2 regions of the Anatilimnocola floriformis genome follow, and region 1 is predicted to be linked to the other one. Evidence: riboswitches for the same ligand, from Rfam matches in the RefSeq annotation. Region 1 holds a riboswitch; the other holds the start of a gene.
What was found. A riboswitch is a leader RNA that binds a small molecule or an ion and turns the genes downstream of it on or off. The one in region 1 is predicted to bind cobalamin.
Positions count from the first base shown of each region.

Region 2: linked by a shared signal. The riboswitch ahead of M9Q49_RS22955 (DUF1559 domain-containing protein) and the one ahead of M9Q49_RS19795 (TonB-dependent receptor plug domain-containing protein) in region 1 are both predicted to bind cobalamin.

Region 1 covers NZ_JAMLFW010000001.1:5,042,815-5,049,963, reverse strand. The annotation lists gene M9Q49_RS19800 (response regulator) at 1-1,501, shown strand, start outside; gene M9Q49_RS19795 (TonB-dependent receptor plug domain-containing protein) at 1,706-3,733, opposite strand; cobalamin riboswitch at 3,757-3,974, opposite strand; gene nadE (NAD(+) synthase) at 4,068-6,074, opposite strand; gene M9Q49_RS19785 (NYN domain-containing protein) at 6,071-6,631, opposite strand; gene M9Q49_RS19780 (FmdB family zinc ribbon protein) at 6,647-6,871, opposite strand; gene M9Q49_RS19775 (NAD(P)H-hydrate epimerase) at 6,912-7,149, shown strand, end outside.
Region 2 covers NZ_JAMLFW010000001.1:5,770,442-5,777,590, reverse strand. The annotation lists gene M9Q49_RS22970 (cation:proton antiporter) at 1-574, opposite strand, end outside; gene M9Q49_RS22965 (HEAT repeat domain-containing protein) at 885-1,295, opposite strand; gene M9Q49_RS22960 (DUF1501 domain-containing protein) at 1,609-3,015, opposite strand; cobalamin riboswitch at 3,281-3,500, shown strand; gene M9Q49_RS22955 (DUF1559 domain-containing protein) at 3,500-4,738, shown strand; gene M9Q49_RS22950 (peptidase domain-containing ABC transporter) at 5,054-6,808, shown strand; gene M9Q49_RS22945 (HlyD family secretion protein) at 6,872-7,149, shown strand, end outside.

The DNA.
Region 1 (7,149 bases):
CGCCGGGCTCGCCCACCTGCGCACGCTGCCAGTCGATGTGGTTCTCGTCGAATTGAATCTGCCCGATGAACAAGGCCTGCGCACGCTCGATCGTCTGCGCGAAGAGTTTCCCAAGCTGGCCATCGTCGTGTTGACTGCCGTCGCCGACGAAGACATGGCGATCACGGCGATTCAGTCGGGCGCGCAAGATTATCTGATCAAAGAAGCCGTCAGCTACGCGCTGGTTTCGCGCAGCGTGCGGTATGCCTTCGAACGAAAACAAATCGAAGTCGAACTCGAGCGGGCCAAGGAAGAAGCTCTCGCGGCGAGTCGCGCGAAGAGCGAATTCCTCGCTCACATGAGCCACGAGATCCGCAGCCCGCTGACGGCGATTCTGGGATTTTCTGACAACCTGCTCGAACCCAAACTCGCGCCCGACGAAATCGTCGCAGCGGCTGAAACAATCAAACGCAACGGCCAGCACTTGCTGGAGATCGTCAACGACATTCTCGACATCTCGAAAATCGAATCTTGCCGCTTCGAAGTCGATCGGCTCGATTGCTCACCGGCGCAGATCATTCTCGATGTGATGGAAGTGCTCCTGCCGCGCGCTCGCGGCAAGGGGTTGAAGCTGGAACTCGATTGGACGCCCGGCGTGCCGGCGACGATCACCAGCGACTCGGTGCGACTCAAACAGATCCTGCTGAACCTAGTGAGCAACGCCATCAAGTTCACCAAGGAAGGCGAAGTGCGGATCGGCGTGCAACTGATCGAGCCGACGAGCCACAGCAATCCCAACGAAGCGCGGTTGCAGTTCACGGTGACCGACACCGGCATCGGCCTGACGGCAGCTCAGCAGCAAGGCTTGTTCGTTGCTTATCAACAGGGCGGCTCGTGGGTGAGTCGCACTTACGGCGGCACCGGCCTGGGCCTCGCTATCAGCCGCGAACTGGCCCGCAAACTTGGCGGCGACATCTCGGTGAAGAGCGCCGTCGGGCAGGGAAGCAAATTCACGGTTTGCGTGCAAACTGGACCGCTCGCTGGCGTGCCGAGACTCGATTCGCCGGCCGATAGCGAAGCGCAATCGATCGCGCGCTCGACCTTGCGACTAGCTAATGTGCGACTCAACTGCCGCATCCTGCTGGCCGAAGACGGCCCCGATAATCGCCGATTGATTTCGTATCTACTCTGCAAGGCCGGTGCGGAAGTGACGCTGGCCGAAGATGGTCAACAGGCTGTGGATCTCACGCTCGCTGCCGAGACCAACAGCGAGCCGTTTGATTTGATCCTGATGGATATGATCATGCCCGGTATGGATGGCGCGCAAGCGACGCGCACATTGCGCGACGCCGGAGTTCGAATTCCCATCATCGCACTCACGGCCAACGCCATGAGCGGCGTGCGCGGTCAATGCCTGGCTGCGGGCTGCGATGATTTCGCTACCAAGCCCATCGATCGCAGCACGCTGCTTACGACGATTCGCAAATGGTTGAAACCTGCAAAGGTTTGCCCCACGGCGTAATTGCGTTTAGATACCATCGATTGCTTCAGCAATCGATGTCGCGCCAGCGGCTAGAGGCATCTCGGTTGAGGCTGAGTCACCACATCTGGCGGACATCGTATCGACCGTCCGTTGATATTTCACCAGGGACGCAATGCCTCTTGCGACTTCGTCGCCTCGATTGCTGACGCAATCGAGGTTATCCCAGACGTCGTTGTGCAGCTTCTACCAATACACATTGAACCCAGCGTACGCGCCAAATCCCGGCGTGCCGTAGCCGCGGACTTCTTCGTACTCGGTGTTGGTGATGTTGTCCAAACGGCCGACAAGTTCGATGCGGTCGGTGTAGAAGTAGTTGCCGGAGAGATTCAGCAACGAGTAGTTGGGCAGGATGAAGTTGTTTGTATCGAGGCGATTGCTGTAGTACTGATACGACAGCGTGAGCGCTCCCTTGTTCTGCAGCCAGGCCCGCGTCAGCGACAGGTTCCACTTCTCGCGTGGCCGACGCAACAGCTGCATGCCGGTGTCGGCATTAAACGTATCGTCGAGCGTATACGCGACGTTGGCAACGACGCGATCGGTAACCTGAGCGAAGAGCGAGAACTCCACACCACTGGCCCGCGCTCGGCCGACGTTCTGCAGGCTGAACGTGTTGAAATCGAAAATGATCAGGTCGGTGAAGTCGTTGCGATAGTAAGTCGCATCGGCCCACACGATGTCATCGTAGATGCCTTGGCGAATGCCGGCGTCCCAACCCTTGCTGCGCTCAGGCCGAAGGTTCGGATTGCCGAACTGAAACAAGTTTTCGGCGAGCGCCGGTTGACGAAAGCCAGTACCGAGCGTGCCGTGGATGCCGGTGTTCGTTTCATCGATGCGATAGAGGCCGGTCACTTTATAGGTCTGGGCTGGCCCCGCCCGACTAGTGTCATCCCACCGCGCACCGGCGGTTCCAAAGAATCGTTCGAACAGTTGGAATTGATCCTGAACGAAGATCCCCTTCACGTTTTGCGTCTGCTGAGGATTGTCGGAAGTCGAAGCGTCTTCGGCCAGGTAATTGGCACCGACGCTGAAGGTGTTCGTCGGCGCGAGAAGCACGTTGCCTAGGTAATTGATTTCTCGCGTTTGACCAGTGAAGCGCGCCGGCGAGAAACCCGGGTCGTTGTCTTTCCGCTCGATGTTGACGACGTTGAAACCCACCGTCTGCTGAAACTGCCCTTCGAAAGTGAGCCAGCTGGCTTGAATGCGATTGGCAACGCTGTTGGTGTAGTTCTTGCGAATTAAGTTATCGATAGGCAGGCCAGTAAGAAAATCGAAGTCGTCGACCTTGGCGGCGCCTTCCGACATGCGAAAGACATAGTCGATATTCAAATCGGGCGTCACGTTCCAGCCCATTCGCCCCGACGCCGTTCCTAAGTTAAAGCCGTCCGGCTCCACGCCGCCGACCCGTGCACTGGCAGCGGAAATGCCGCCCGTCGACAGAAACGAACCGGTCACGCTGTAATAAGCGTTCTCATCGCCGGCCTGCACGTTGACGCTCGTTTGTCCGCTGTTGAAACTTCCGCCCAACGCACCCGCACGCACGGAGAGTGGTCCCTGGCCGCGCCGGCTGATGATGTTGATCACACCGCCGATGGCATCACTGCCGTACTGCATGCTCTGCGGACCGCGCAGAACTTCGATGCGTTCGATGTTGTCGGTGCTGAGCGTGCTGAAGTCGAACAAGCGCGAAGCATTGCTCGGATCGTTGAGCGGAATGCCGTCGAGCAGCACTTTGGTATGTTGCGAATTGGCGCCGCGCATGAACACGCTGGTCAAACCACCGGCCGGTCCCTGACGGACGACGTCGACGCCGAGCGTGCCGCGAATCACTTCGGCGACATTGACCTGGCCGCTCCGTTCAATCTGTTCGCGCGTGATCACCGTCACGCTGCTGGCCGTGGTCGCGGCAGGTTGCGGCGTGCGTGTCGGCGCGATCACATCACCGGCCGGCAACGGCTCGGCGGGAAAGCGATTCAATCGGCCAGTTACTTCCGTGTCGGGCAGCACCATCGGCTGCGCGGTGGAAAGTGGCTCCGGTGGAGTTTCGACCGGTGGCTCCGGCTGCGCGAGTGCGGCAGTGTATTCTTCGGGAACCGGCGGCGGTCCGAAGGGCGCGATTTGCGCTCGCAAGTTGGTTGCCAGGCAGAATACGAGTGGAATCGCGAAGCAGAGAAGTTTTGCTCTCTGCACACGCGCACCAAAAACACGGAACATGCGTCTTCCCCCCACGGGAAACGGGTCGAGCGGGCCGCGGTTCAGATATCCTGGCTCGGGATCGTCCTACTGGCCGGCCTTCCCAACCTGGCTGCGTGCAGCCCATGTCAGTGGCCTGTGGATTCGAATTGAATCCTGGCGTTCGTCACCCTTACAGTCGCGGGGCGGCGGGAGCATTGCACTCCGCTTCCCTGAAATCCGACGGCAGGCACTCAGCGACGCACCACCCCCCGCGGTGCGTCTAGCCGAGAACCTGTAACGATTGATCGGATAACGACGGTCGTAAGGATGATTCCGATTTTGCAGATTGCGCTGCTAGCAGATCGCTGGTCACTCAATCCTTCTTAGCCAACTCGCGCAGCTCGGCAAGTTCTCGTTCATACCCGCCCGACAAAATTGGGAAGCGACACCAAGTCTTCGGATCGAGGTTTTCATCGTCGAGATGAAACGACGGCGCGTAGCGTTCGCGCTTCCATTGATTGCGGCACCAGAGTTTGAAAAACCGCTCGACCCAAATGGCAAGCTGTTGCGACGAGTGCTGAGGAAACTCGACCTGCATTACTCGCCAAATTTCGACCGGCGCGAGCTTGTCGCGAATCGCGGCCCGCTCGATTGCGTCGAGCAGGTCGTACGGCATGAGATCGTCTTCATCAGTCTGCTTCGACGCAGCAGGCCGCAGCTCTGCCGTCGGCGCTTGCTCGTTGACGACTGCGAGCGCCGGCAGCGGACCGCCGACAAACGAGCCCGTCGCGTGCGGGCCGATTTTTTCAAACCACCGCAGCCAATGGCGGAGAAAGTTCTTGTCGATGCCCGCAATCGGCGATAGACCGCCGCTGGTGTCGCCGTCCATCGTGGCGTAGCCGACGGCAGCTTCACTGCGATTGCTGGTCGAGAGGAGCAGTGCGTTGCCGATGTTGGCGAGCATCCAAATGCTGGGGGAACGAACGCGAGCCTGAATGTTTTGCAGGGCGATGTCGTCGGTCTTCCAATCGAGCGGCCGGCCGAGGACTCGGCTGACCGCTTCCTTATAGCCTTCGACGATCGAATCGACTTCGAGTTCGTAGTACTGCGCGCCGACGGCATCAGCGACGGTTTTCGCTGCGTTGCGTGTGATCGGCCCGCTGTTGCGTGTCGCCTGGTAGGCGCACGTCAGTAGCTTCTGCACAATCTCGCGCGGCTCTTGAGCGTTGTTCAAACCCGGAATGTAGCTGAGCTTTTCCAGAAAGGCTTCGCGGCCCAACTCGGCTAGGCCGAAATTTACTGCGAGCGATACGAGCAGTGAAACGGCCGTTGAATCAGCACCGCCGCTGAGCGAAACGACAAAACCGCGCGAGCGGCTTTTGCGCAGATAATCAAAGAGCGCCAGCGGCACTGCGCGGGTGAACTCTTCTTCTTTCAAATGGCTCGACGTTTCCCAGGGGAGCTCTTCGACGTGCGACTTCGTTGGTTGCACGGCGGGAAACGAAAAGTCCGACCGCGCGACCCCTTTGTCATCGGCGACAATCTCGGGCCGAAAGCTGCCGATGCGGGCACGACTGGTGCGGATTGCATCAATGTCGATCGTCGCGGTCGTCACCTTCCAATCGTCGTACGAAAACCGCGGCCCGGTGGCGATTAACTGTCCCGCCACGGCAATCATCGCATCGCCGTCGTAGATCGCTCGGCCTGATTCATTGCCGAGCAAGTTGGCGTAGACATACGCGACGTTGAAGGCTCGCGAGCCTTCGGTGACAAACCGTTTGCGGACTTCGTGCTTGCCGAAGGCGAAGTGGCTGGCGCTGGGATTCAAAATGATATCGACGCCGCGCGAAGCCAGATTACCGCCGGGTCGTTCGGCGACCCAGGCATCCTCGCAAATCTCGAAACCGATCCGCACGCCGCCGCATTCAAAAATCAAATCGCCGAGCGGCACTTCCCGCCCCATCACGCGCACCGGCACCGCGACATCGGCGGGCCAGCGCTTGAACCACCGTGGCTCGTAGTGAATTCCTTCGCCGGCCAAATTCTGCTTGCCGACAAAACCGAGCAGCTTGCCATCGGCGGCGAGGCACGAGGTGTTGTACAAGCCGCTGCCATACAGCAGTGGCACGCCGAAAGACACGATCATGCCGCGCGTCTCGGGGAGCAATTCGCCGAGGACCTGCAGCGCGTAGTTTTGCGTTCCCACCGCATGAAACGCGTCCTCACAGCCGTAGCCGGTGATGCAGAGCTCGGGCAGGCAGAGTATCGACACGCCTTGCTCGCGTGCGGTCGCGATCGCGCCGCTGATTCGTCGCCGATTGCCGTCCCAGTCGAGAGGCGTTTGATTGAGAATGGCTGCGCCAACTCGGACGAGCTTCATTTTTGGTCTTTCTTCTTCGAACTCGACTTCTTCAAACTCGACTTCTGCGAACTCGGTGTCTTGTGCGGCGGCGATGGCGAAAACTCGCGCAGCCAATGAGCGATGTCGGCGGCTGACTGCGTTGGTTCCGTTTTTTCGGTTGGAAACGCGACTGCGGAGGCCTTCGTTCGCAACTCGCGAGTCCACACTTCGCTGTCTTCAAACGAAACACCGCGCTGCCGGGCAGCCCGTTGCACACCGTGGTCGCTCGAGACCACAAACAACTGCCGTGGATCTTTTTCCGCTGCAATCATCTCTGCAATCAGTTCATCCGCCGTGGTCTTTCGCCGCGAAAAAACGAACCGCATCTTTTCGTGCGACCCTTCGGCCGGCAGTCCCGGCGGCGCGTCCTTGCCATCAAAGACAATCGTCGTGCGAGTTCGTTCGCGCTCGGGGAGATGCTGGGCGAGAAAATCGATCAATGCTCGCCGCGCGGTTTCCAGCGTTGGCGGATCGGTAGGTGAGCCAAATACACCGCTCGCGTGCAGCAGGTTGTAGCCATCGACGAGCAATTTCATCTCGATTGTTTCTTCCTACATGCCGCCCATGCAGCGGCCCTGGCCACACTGGGGCTTGCCGCAACCGCCACCCATCATCGGCATGCCGCCGCTGCTGCTCGCCATGTGGGCCGCGGGTGCGCTCAGTTGCTTCTGCATGTTCGAGCTATGGCAGGTCGGGCATTCAGGCCGTTCGTCACCGCGAATCAAGAGTTCGACTTCGGCGTGGCAATCGTCGCATTGATAATCAAACAAAGGCATCGTTATTCTCCAGAGAATTGGCTCTGCTATTCTAACAGAGATGAACAATTTTCTCACTCGCGACCAGGTTCGCTCCCTCGATCGCCGGGCAGCCGACGAGTTCGGCTTGCTCGGTTTGGTGCTTATGGAAAACGCCGGTCGCAGCTGCGTGCAATCGCTGCTACGGCATGGCTGTCGCGGGCCAGTCGTCATTTGCTGCGGCAAAGGAAACAACGGTGGCGATGGGTTTGTGATCGCCAGGCAACTCGATGCGATCGGCATTCCGGTTAAGATCCTGC
Region 2 (7,149 bases), 730 kb from region 1:
CTTCGACCACCAGCCAACCGACGGCGATGTGCCCGGTCGGCGTATGCAGATCGTTGTTATCCGAGAGGACGCGCAGCAGCACCACCGTGCTCGCTACAGAGATCGCGAGACCGAAGACGATTCCCGACGCGACATCCCAGCCGAGCAACCAGCCGACGAGCATGCCGAGCAGCGTTGCAATGACGCTCTGGCCAATCGCGCCCGGCACGGCAACGCGCCGCACGGCTAGCAGTTCCTTGAAATGAAAATGCAAACCCACGCCAAACATCAGCAAGATCACGCCGATTTCGGCCATCTCTTGCGCGAGCGCGGCGTTGGCTTCGATGCCGGGCGTATATGGGCCGACCAAAATGCCCGCGAGCAAATAGCCCACGATGGGCGACAAGCCGAGTCGCTGCGTGATGTAGCCCATCAACAGGGCCGCTGCCAAGCCGACCGTCAGCGTGATGATGAGTTCCAAATGCCCGCCATGCGCGGCAGCTTCATGGGCGGCGTCGGCCACGACTGGCACAGCATCAGCCGCGGCCAGCAGGAAGGCATTTCCGAAGGTCGAAATGGAGTCTAAAAAAGGCATGCCCCATCTTACGGAGCAAGGTCCGTTTGGGGCGGAGGAAATGCCAAAAAAGGCCGAAAAAGTGGCTTTTCGGGAAAAGAAAATTCCAATGCGACGGATAGCCGCAATCGCCGAGCGGCCTCCGCCGAGCTTGCTCGGTGGAGCCGTGATTTTGCACTAGCATCCGAGGCGGGCACGGTTGTTACCAACAACCTTCGGATCGCAGCTCAGCCTCATGCCAGAATGGCCAGTGTCACCGTCGCGCCGAGTGTCGCCGTTCGGCGCCCAACGAGCACTGGCTCTGGCCAGTGGCACACTCAGGCATTCACGGCTATCGCTCGAGTCGACGGAGGCGATCTAGTTCCAAAATCGCTTGCTCCTTGAGACGGTCGAGGTCGATTATTCCAGGTGGAAATGTGGCAGTTCCTCCTGGCAAGCGAGTTTCAACCCAGTTCGTATGGAGCAGTTCATCGAGTGCCGACGCTGCGACGCTGCTGGGAGGCGGGATGAGCACGTCGGGATCGCTGTCGACTTCATGGTCCGACTCCATCATCGCCAAGAGCACCGGAATCGCTCGTACGCGTGAACAACGGGCGAGGGCTTTCGCGGCTCGGCCGCGAACAACGAAACTGTCGTCGCGTTGTGCGAGTTCCAGCAGGCGATCTTCGCAGTTGGCCAATGGTGAGCTATGTAGAGTCTCGCAAATCAGTTCGCGAACTTCCCACGCCGGATCGGACAACATTTTCAGGGCCGTTGTTTCTGCTCCGGGCTCTTTCTTCAAAATTAAGAGCCGTCCACAAAGGCCTCGTAGTTCGGGATGAGGGTCTTCGATTCCTCGACGAATGCGAGTCATGCCTTCTGATGACCTGAGCCAAGCTTTTAGCTTCACCCCTAACTCGTAGTGAGGTGAATCCGGCTCCAGGTACATGCAGAACATGCGGGCCTTAATCGCACGCAGCAAAAGTATGTCTGCGCAGTCTTCACTTCCCGGCGGAGCATCGAAATCGTTTAGCGCGAGCTCTAAGTCGGGATCCATACCAAATGTCTTGACGGAATCAGGAAACAATCGGCGCAATCACGTGGCCGCGCGTGAGCGGCAACGGCCGACCGACGACGTCGTGAAATTGTGTTTCGGGCGATAAGCCCAGGCAATGAAAAATGGTGGCGTGCAGGTCTGCCGCGCGCACTATTCCTTCGACGGGATCTGCCGCCTGTTTGTCACTCACGCCGTGCACCACGCCACCTTTTATTCCGCCGCCGGCCAGCGCCAGTGAAAAACAACGGCCCCAGTGATCGCGGCCGCCGTTGGCGTTGAACTTCGGTGTGCGGCCGAACTCGCCGAACCACACCACCAGTGTTTCGTCGAGCAGACCTCGTTCTTGCAGATCGGCGAGCAGCGCCGAGAAACATTGATCGGCGATCGGCATGAGGAGCTTTTTGCACGACTCATTGTGCTTGGCGTGCGTGTCCCAGCCTCCTTGATTCGGCTGGTCTTTGATCCGCGTCCAGTTGACCTGCACCAATGACACGCCGGCTTCGACCAGCCGTCGCGCGAGGAGGACACTTTGGGCAAAGCGACTCCGGCCATAGCGATCGCGCGTCTTATCGCTCTCCTGCGAAATCTCGAACGCCGAACGGGCCGACGAACTCGTCAGCAAATCGATGGCTTTGCGGGCGTGCGTGCCATAGCCATCGACTTGTCGTGAGCGAGCCAGCGAATCGAGGCCGCCGTTCATTTGTTCGAGCAGATTCCTCCGTTCCGACAACCTGACGGCTGGCATTCCTTCGGGCAGTGCGAGACCGGGCACCGAAAAATCGGCCGCCGAAGGATCGCAGTGCAGCAACCACGGATGCCGTTGCCGACCGAGCCAACCGGCGTCTTGACCGGGCCAGGGAAAGTTGCCGTCGTTCCAAATGTGTTCGGGCAAGGTGACTGCGGCCGGCAAATGGCCGGCGCGATCGAGTTGCGTGCGGACGAGCGCGCCGAGCGACGGCCAATGGTTCGGCGCTTTCGGCGTGGCACTCTCGGCATTCAGCGGCACGTGCGGCACGCCGGTCAACATCTGATAGCCACTGCTCGAATGCGCGCTGTCTCCAGTCACGACGGCCCTCAGGATCGCCATCTTTTCGGACCACTGCGCCGTCTGCGGTAGCAATTCGCCAAATTGCAAACCGGGCGTCTTCGTCGGGATCACGCCGAACTCGCCCCGAATCTCGGTTGGCGCATCCGGCTTGGGATCAAACGTCTCATGCTGCGGCGGCCCACCGATCAAGCCGAAGACGATGACGGATTTCGCTTTGCCGAACGAAGCCGAAGTGCTGTTGGTTTTTTCCACCGCAGCCCGCGACTGTGCAACTCCAGCCATCGATAAACCGGCCAGTGCCAAACCACCAACGCGCATGGCTTCGCGGCGCGAATGACCATCACAAAACGTCTGTCCGTCGGCAAGGAGGCGGAGCATGGGAGGGGCCCAATTGCAGATTGAGGATTTCAGATCGCAGATTGGAAGGCGGGCTAAGCGTGGATTATGGCCGATGGGCGGGAGTGGTTCAAACAGGTTTTGGGGATTGCGTTGACCGCTCTAGCTGCGGGGGAAATGCGATCGCAAGTTTGGGAGGCGGTTATCGCACTTCGGCCCCTCACCCCCAGCCCTCTCCCCGGAGTACCGAGGAGAGGGAGTGGAGCATGAGGACACCTTACGAATCGAGCCTGTGAGGCTATAAAGGATTCACGCACGCCCGATGGGCGTTTTGTGGGGAGGATCAAAAACCTCGCCGCAGAACAGGAAGCCGGTGTAAATCCGGCGCGGGACCGCCGCTGTAAGCGAGAAGGTTGCGGACAATATGCCACTGCGATTGCGCGGCTAAATCAGCCGGGGCGATCGCGGGAAGGCGTCCGGACCGTTCGACTCGCGAGCCAGAATACGGCCCTTCGGGTAGCCTGCGATGCTTCGGCCTTTAAGCATCCTGGGGGCATGTTTCGGCGCTCGTAGTCTAGCGCCCATGGTATCCCCGCGCGGCCGCGGCACGCAGTATCCGAAAGGACCCTGTTCGATGTCGCGTATCTCTTCCGCGTATTTCCACACTGGCAGTCACCGGCCTCGCGTAGCGAGGAATCATTCCCTCGCGTCGTGTACTCACGGGGAGAGGGCTAGGGTGAGGGGGCGGAAGCGGGTACTAATCTCGCCCAGCCGGAGTCTTCTCGTAGATCAGCCCCTCACCCCAGCCCTCTCCCCGGAGTACCGAGGAGAGGGAGCCGGAAGTTGTCGCGCAGCTTTCACTCTTGTTGAGTTGCTCGTCGTGATTGCCATCATCGGTCTCTTAGTCGCGCTGCTCCTCCCCGCCGTGCAAGCCGCGCGCGAAGCGGCTCGTTGTACGCAGTGCAAAAACAATCTCCGGCAAATGGGAATTGCGCTGCACAATTATCACGACGTCCATTTCATGTTGCCCAAGGGTGGGCCTGGTGTGGCGAGCTTGACGATTCCGGTGACGCGAGCGCGGGCCTGTTTGAGTTGGGGCGCCGCGATCTTGCCGGGGATCGAGCAGACCAATCTCTACTCGACGATCAATCAAAACGAGCCGTATCTCCACGCCGATAACTTGGTGCCGGGGCAGACGGTGTTGAAGGTGTATCTGTGCCCAACGGCGTCTGGCAAATCGCCGCTCATGCGACCGAATGGCGATACGCCGAACAACACGACCACCTACGCTCGCAGCGATTACGGTGGCAACTGGGGTGAGCGCGGCTTGCGTTGTTTTCCCAGCACCAATTGTCAGAACAACTACGGCGACACCGGACAACTTGCCGGCACGGGCCGCGGCGTGATGTTGATGGCCACCGAGCCGAACGTAGGCTTCAAGGACATCACCGACGGACTGACGAACACGATCGTGCTCGGCGAAGCACCCGAGGGGCTGCACTCGCTGTGGATCGGCCACAAGAACGTCTTCGACCAGAGCAGCCCGCCGAGCTCACAAATCGGCACGCCCTGGAGCTCGTGCGGCACGACGCTACGGAGCAAGGTCGGCAACTTTTGCGACTACGGCCAAGAGTTTCACAGCTGGCACGCCGGCGGCTGTCACTTTTTGCTCGGTGATGGCTCGACGCAGTTTTTGATGAACTCGATGGATATCAAGCTCTTCTCGGCCATGCTGTCGCGCTGCGGCGGCGAAGTCTTGGAATGAGTGGCGACTCTGCGTCAGGCTGACGGATGCATTAGCCGCTAATTGGGATGCCCACGCGTATGGTGCGATCGGCAGCGACTGTCTGCCGATCGCGTTGTAGTCGCCCCTCTTCAGGCGTTTCTACCGCTATTTACAGCGGCCGATGTGGTTATTTGGGACGACTGTCGCCGGCTTGTGGGCGACGGGGCCATTGCTTTTTTCAATGACTCGCGCGGCTGCTTTGCTCTTTGCCTTTAGGCGGCTAGGTTGCGATACTTACGGAGTTGTAATCTTTTCGGCGTCTTGTATTCTCAAGTCAGATTTTAAGGGCTGCCCATGGTTGGACATCACAACGACGCCCATCATCAGTCGCCGCTCCGGCGATTGACCAAGCTGTTGCAACCCGAGTTGTTCGACATTGGCGTCGTCACGCTGTTCTCGTTGATTGTCGGCATCCTGTCGCTGGCCACGCCGATCACCGTCGAAGCGCTCGTCAACACGGTCGCCTTCGGCCGGTATTTGCAGCCGTTGTTTGTCCTTGCGTTGCTCTTGTTTACGTTTTTGTCGTTTGCGGCGTTTCTGCGTTGCTTGCAGGCTTACGTCGCCGAGGTGATGCAGCGGCGGATCTTTGTACGCGTGGTGGCCTATCTCGCCGAGCGTTTGCCGCGTGCGCGGGGCTCGGCGTTTGCCGGGCAGAACGGCGCGGAGATGCTCAATCGCTTCTTCGAAGTGATTACGGTGCAGAAATCGGCCGCCGTGCTGGTGCTCGATGGCATTGCGATCGTGATTACCGGCATCATCGGCATGATTGTGCTCGCGCTCTACCATCCATACTTACTCGGCTTCAACATCGTGCTGATCGGCACGGTTCTGTTTGCGGTCTTCGCCTTGGGGCGCGGCGCCGTGCAAACAGCGATCGACGAGTCTTACAAGAAGTACGCGGTGGCCTCGTGGTTGGAGCAACTCGCGCTCTATCCCACCACGTTCAAGCTCGGTGGTGGCTTGCACAACGCGCTGCAAACGGCCGACGACTTGACCGTGGCCTATCTGGAGGCGCGGGCCGCTCATTTCCGCGTGTTGTTTCGTCAAATCGCGTTCACCCTTGCAGCGCAGGCTTGCGCCGCGGCGGGAATGATTGGCATCGGCGGGTTTCTGGTGATCAACGGCCAATTGACGTTGGGGCAGTTGGTAGCCGCTGAACTCATCGTGGCCGTGGTCGTCGGTTCGTTCGCCAAACTCGGCAAGCACATGGAGAGCTACTACGACTTGCTCGCGGCTTGCGACAAGCTCGGCTATCTCTTCGAGCTGCCGATCGAAGAGGAAACCGGTCACGCGCCGCCGCGAACCAGTCAGGGAGCCCATTTGCGGTTTCATCAGGTTCACTGGCCGTTGGGCTACGAACAGCCTGCCGGTTCGCACGCTCCGCGCCGCGCACTCACCTTCGAGATTCGGCCTGGCGAACGAATTTTGATCACCGGACCGTCGGCGAGCGGTAAGAGCTCGCTGCTCGATACGCTCTACGCGCTCTACTCGACCACCGCGGGCTACATCGAGTTCGACGGCATCGACCTGCGTTCGATCTGCCCTGCAAAGCTGCGGGAACAAGTCGTCCTGCTGCGCGACCCAGAGATACTCGCCGGCACGATTGCCGAGAATGTTCACCTCGGTCGCCCCAACGTGACGCACAGCGACGTCCGCCGTTCTCTGGAAGCGGTCGGGCTGTGGCAGGAGATCATGAACCTGCCGGAAGGGCTCGACTCAAACGTCGCGTTCGGTGGCGGTGGTCTTTCGGGAAGTCAGCGAATTCGCCTGATGCTGGCGCGAGCCCTCGCGGGACATCCTCGCTTGCTGCTCATCGACGCACTCCTCGATCAATTGTCGGAGACGCATTTGCGGCAGGCGCTCACGGCCATGGGTGCGAGCGATCAGCCCTGCACGGTGCTACTGATCTCGAATCGCGAGCGGCTCGCCGATTTTTGCGATCGCGAGTTGTCGCTGCCGCCGCGCGATCCGGCGCCCGGGTCAGCCTTGCCTTACCTGCGCGATTCTGACCTTCCCGATTCGAGCGCTGAGTTGGTTTCGTTGCACTAGTTGCGATCGGCTGGAAACCTGACAACGACGACGACCTCTCCTGATTTCACTGGCGATACTGCAATGGCAACTACCGTGATCAATATTCCTGTCGGTTCCCAGGCGATCACGCAGTGGAAGTCGATGCAGCTCATGAAGCCGTTGTTCAGCACTCGTTTGCTGGCGAGTGTCATTCTGGTGGCGCTAGTGGGAACCATCCTGGCGATGTTGTTCGTGCCGTGGCAACAGACGTCGCGCGGGGCGGGGCGCGTCATCGCCTATCATCCGACCGAACGCCCACAAACGGTGGAGGCGCCGATCGACGGCCGGGTCGCGCGCTGGGGTGAAAACATCGTGGAAGG